Regions from separate parts of the Bradyrhizobium sp. BLXBL-03 genome, predicted to be linked through region 2. Evidence: predicted binding sites of a transcription regulator. Region 2 holds the regulator's gene; the other holds the start of a gene.

Region 1 (2,195 bases), 2.5 Mb from region 2:
ACCCGGAAGGCGGCCGGCTTGTCCTGCAAATAGGTGAGAATACGCACCAGCACGATGTGCTTGATGACATCGGCGAAGTTGCCGGCGTGAAAGGCGTGGCGGTAGTTCATGGGGGAGAGTTACGACATCGCGCGATGAAAGTAACTGTTGTCATTCCGGGGCGGTGCGACAGCACCGAACCCGGAAATCCATTTCGCCACCGGCAATGCGGCCCAGATGGATTCCGGGCTCACGCTTCGCGCGCCCCGGAATGACGATCTGAAGACTGATCCTACCCACCCCTGATCGGCGGCATTGTCACCTGGTCCCGGCGGCAGCTGCGGCGTTCGAGCTCCTCGCAGGCGCGGAATTGCAGGTCCTTGCTGAGGCAGATGCGAACCTCGGAGAGCCGGGTCCGGTTGCAGGTGACCGAGACGGCTGCGTTGCTCAGGCCCGGATTGGCCTTGATGAAGGCTTCTTCGACCTCGCCGGGGGCCACCGTCTTGGCCTGCGACAGCTCAAGATACTCGGGCGGAATCTTGATCGCGGCGCGCGCCTTGCGGATCGTCTCGAAATAGTTGCGGCCGTCGAGCCCGGAGCAGGTGCCGTGCTTGTCCCACTCGTTGAAGATCAGGCCTGGCGCGGGCATCAGATCGAGCATCGAGGAGACGATGTTGCGGTTCAGCCGCGGTGACGGCCGCTGGCAATATTCCGGAAAGCCGCTCTCATATTGCGGCCACAGCCCGTGCACCACAAAGGAATAGGGACGTCCCTCGCACTGGATGTTCGAACGCCCGCCGCTGCGACCGCGCTCTGCCGCTTCCTCGCAGAAGGACGGTGACCACGACAGTGACAGCACATAGAAGTCGAACTCGCCGGGTGCGTTCTGTCGCTTGTCCTGGGCTCTCGCGCCACCCGCCAGCGAAACCAGCCCCGCCGCAAGGGTCAGCGAGATCAGGAGGCGGGAGAACGAATTCAATCTAAAATAAAACATGGCGACGCCCCTCAACTAGACTGTGCAATCAGCCTAGCAGCCACCAAGAACATTTCAAGAACAAATTTCGAGCGAGCCGCGCAGGTCGCTTGATCGGGCCGAATCAGGCGCCTCGGCTTAAGGCTCTTCAGTTCAAGGCTCTTCAGTTCAAGGCTCTTCAGTTCAAGGCTTGGCGGCGCGGCAGGACGGATTGTAGGCCCAGTTGCGGTCGAGCCCGACCACGCACCATTCGACTCCCTGGCCGTAACCGGCAAAGCCGCCATCCTCGATGATCGAGAAGTGCACCCGGCGCATCTTGCCGTCAGTGAGCATGGCCTCGCCGGTGCAGTAGCGGCGCGGAATGTTGTCCGACGCCCAGGGGCGGAAGGCGGTCTCGTGAACGTTCGAAAATCCCGTGATCTGCAGCGGCGAATTCCAGAACGAGCTTTCCTTCTCCCAGAACTGGGTCGAGATCGTCGGCAGCGCCTTGTCGCATTCGGCAACGCGGCCGTCGTAGCGCGGTCCGCTCAGCCAGAAGTTCAGCTCGAGCGGATTGGCCGCCTTGGCCTGACCGAGCGACAGCGCTCCGAACATGAGGCCGAGGACGGCGGCAAAGCGGAACGATTTCGGGGAGGGCGCGCGCATGGGCAATCCGGACAGCTGGTCTTGCGGAGGCTGGACGGTGCCGCGAAGGCCGGGAGAGGTCAAGTGCAGCGCGGCAACACTCGGCCAGGAGTTGATCACAACGTCGCATCCGGCAGGCCTTCCGTTCTTTTCACCGCCGCGCCCGCACCGTAAGCTGGGGCCAACCAATCGGAGTGACGGGAATGCGAATCATTGCGGCTGCGGGCCTTCTTGCCAGCCTGGTTGTCTCGGGGATGATGGCGAGCCAGTCGGCGCGCGCCGATATCCTGCCGGTGCCGCCGTTCAAGGGCAACGACACCGGCGGCATCATCGCCTATTCGATGGCGACGCAGGTCGATGCGCGTCAGGTCGCGGTCGATCACTGCGCGCGCTATGGCAAGGTGGCGAAATTCCTCGCAGTGCAGGCCTATGAGGGCGGCTACATCTCGTTTTCCTGCCGCTGGGTGCCCTATGGCGCTGCCGACCGGCCGCTCCGCACGCTCTACTAAGTAAGGCGCTTTCGAACGCTAGCCACGACGTCTCGGCCGGGAGTCTCTCCTATGACGCGCAAGCTTGCTTTGCTCGGATCAGTCGCTTGTCTTTTGGTGTCGGCAGGAAG
Region 2 (2,195 bases):
CCAGATCGTCTATTCCAATGGCTACGCCCTGCACGCCCTCGCCCGCAGCGAGGGTGCCGACACCATCGATCTCGGCGTCGCCGCCGACACGCTTGCCGCCACCACCTCAGGGATCCGCCGCGCCCGCGAATCCGGCGCCGACATCCTGATCACGACCGGCGGAGCGTCTGTCGGTGACCACGATCTGGTGCAGCAGGCGCTTCGGCACGAAGGTATCTCGATGGCGTTCTGGAAGATCGCGATGCGGCCGGGCAAGCCGATGATGAACGGGCAGCTCGGGCCGATGCGCGTCATCGGCCTGCCCGGCAATCCCGTGTCATCCTACGTCTGCGGCTTCCTGTTTCTGGTGCCGCTGATTCGCGCGCTGTCGGGCCGTTCAATGATTCATCATCGCCGCGAACGCGCCGTGCTCGGTCGCGACCTCGGGGCCAATGACCAGCGCGAGGATTATCTGCGTGCGCGTCTCGAGACGCGGGACGACGGCACGCTCATCGCTCTTCCCGTCAACCACCAGGATTCCTCACTGTTGGCGAATCTCGCTGCGGCACAGGCACTTCTCGTGCGCGCGCCGTTCGCACCGAAGGCCGCTTCCGGCACGCCTTGCGAGGTCTTGCGACTGCCGGAGTGAGCGCGCCGACGCAACCGTTCCGCGAACTTTGTCGCGTTCACGGTAAATTAAGCAGTTGCGGAACATGTATCGAACATATAGTGTCCGTTCATGATTTGTTTCGAGCATGTAGCGGCTTAATGCTGAATTCAGCGTCTGTGAATCGAGCGACATCGTCAGGGGGATTTTGGTCGAGATGTTAACGCGCAAACAATACGAGCTCCTGCGGTTCATCAGCGAGCGATTGAAGGAAAGCGGCGTGCCGCCCTCCTTCGACGAGATGAAGGATGCGCTCGACCTGCGCTCCAAGTCGGGCATCCATCGCCTGATCACCGCGCTTGAGGAGCGCGGCTTCATCCGCCGCCTGCCCAACCGGGCCCGTGCCATCGAAGTGATCAAGCTGCCTGAACTCCAGGCGGCTGCCGGCAGCCGTCGCGGCTTCACGCCGAGCGTCATCGAGGGCAATCTCGGCAAGGTGCGCACGATGTCGAGCCCGCCCGTCGATGAGGGCGAACGCCCTGTCGCAGTTCCCGTGATGGGCCGGATCGCGGCCGGTACGCCGATCGAGGCCTTGCAGACGCGCAGCCACACCATCAGCGTCCCGCCCGACATGCTCGGCGCGGGCGAGCATTACGCTCTCGAAGTTCGCGGTGATTCCATGGTCGATGCCGGCATTCTCGATGGCGACATGGCGCTGATCCAGCGCAACGAGAGTTGCGACACCGGCGATATCGTGGTGGCCCTGATCGACGACGAGGAAGCCACGCTCAAGCGTTTCCGCCGCCGCGGCGCCTCGATCGCGCTCGAGCCGGCAAACGCCGCCTACGAGGTCCGGATCCTGCCGCCCAACCGGGTCAAGATCCAGGGCAAGCTGATCGGGCTGTACCGGAAATACTGAACGCGGCGCACGTCGCCACCTGGCAAGCACGCCCTCAAGATTGGAGCGGACGATTGTTCGCTCCGGCTGGTTAGTTTTTCTGGCTTTGCACAGATTATCCGGCCACCTCTCCCGCGCTACATCCCCGGCACGCCATGACGAAGCACGCATCGCTTCGCAGGCCTTGCGAGACCGAGGAGACCGCCATGCACAAGATCATTCTGAGCACCGTCGCGATCGCGCTGATCGCAATATCAGCGTCGCAAACCTTCGCTGCGCAGCCGCAGCATCACGTTCGCAGGGCGCCACAGGCAATGAGCGAACAATTCCGCAATGCCCGCAACTCCGTCGGGCAACGGGCGCAGCCGGCCTGGCCTTATTCGGGTTGGTCGGCACCGGCTGGGCGCTAGCGAAGAAGCTCTCGGAATGCACGGAAGCAGTCTTTGTTCCTCGGACATCTGAAAAAGAAATTGTGATGGCAGCCTGCAGACTCAAGCCGCAGATTTGCCCCCAACATGGCATATGATCGCAGGCTTCCACTCTGATAGAGGCCTGCGCCTCAGAAGAGGCGCGGGTGCTCTATCGCTGATGAGGAGCACCCGATGTGTGACTATAGCTTGCATGCCGTCGCGACGCGTCCCGCAGAAGTCGGCGAGACGATCGTCACGACAACCTTCCGCGGCACCTCGACGCGCGGCTTCGCCTCCGAAG

Evidence for each region. Region 2 encodes LexA, which represses DNA repair genes until DNA is damaged. Its sites were predicted from a motif close to TGTTCNNNNTGTGTTCNG; they were not measured.
Region 1: the regulator LexA is predicted to act here: its motif matches at 1,019-1,036, upstream of ACNJX9_RS08205 (ribonuclease T2 family protein).

What each region holds. Positions count from the first base shown of each region.
Region 1 is NZ_CP182470.1:1,716,508-1,718,702, forward strand. Features, by position in the region: gene ACNJX9_RS08200 (23S rRNA (adenine(2030)-N(6))-methyltransferase RlmJ) at 1-110, opposite strand, end outside; gene ACNJX9_RS08205 (ribonuclease T2 family protein) at 272-973, opposite strand; gene ACNJX9_RS08210 (hypothetical protein) at 1,136-1,597, opposite strand; gene ACNJX9_RS08215 (hypothetical protein) at 1,780-2,085, shown strand; gene ACNJX9_RS08220 (DUF3617 domain-containing protein) at 2,137-2,195, shown strand, end outside.
Region 2 is NZ_CP182470.1:4,218,735-4,220,929, reverse strand. Features, by position in the region: gene ACNJX9_RS20315 (molybdopterin molybdotransferase MoeA) at 1-628, shown strand, start outside; gene lexA (transcriptional repressor LexA) at 804-1,505, shown strand; gene ACNJX9_RS20305 (hypothetical protein) at 1,691-1,894, shown strand; gene ACNJX9_RS20300 (hypothetical protein) at 2,087-2,195, shown strand, end outside.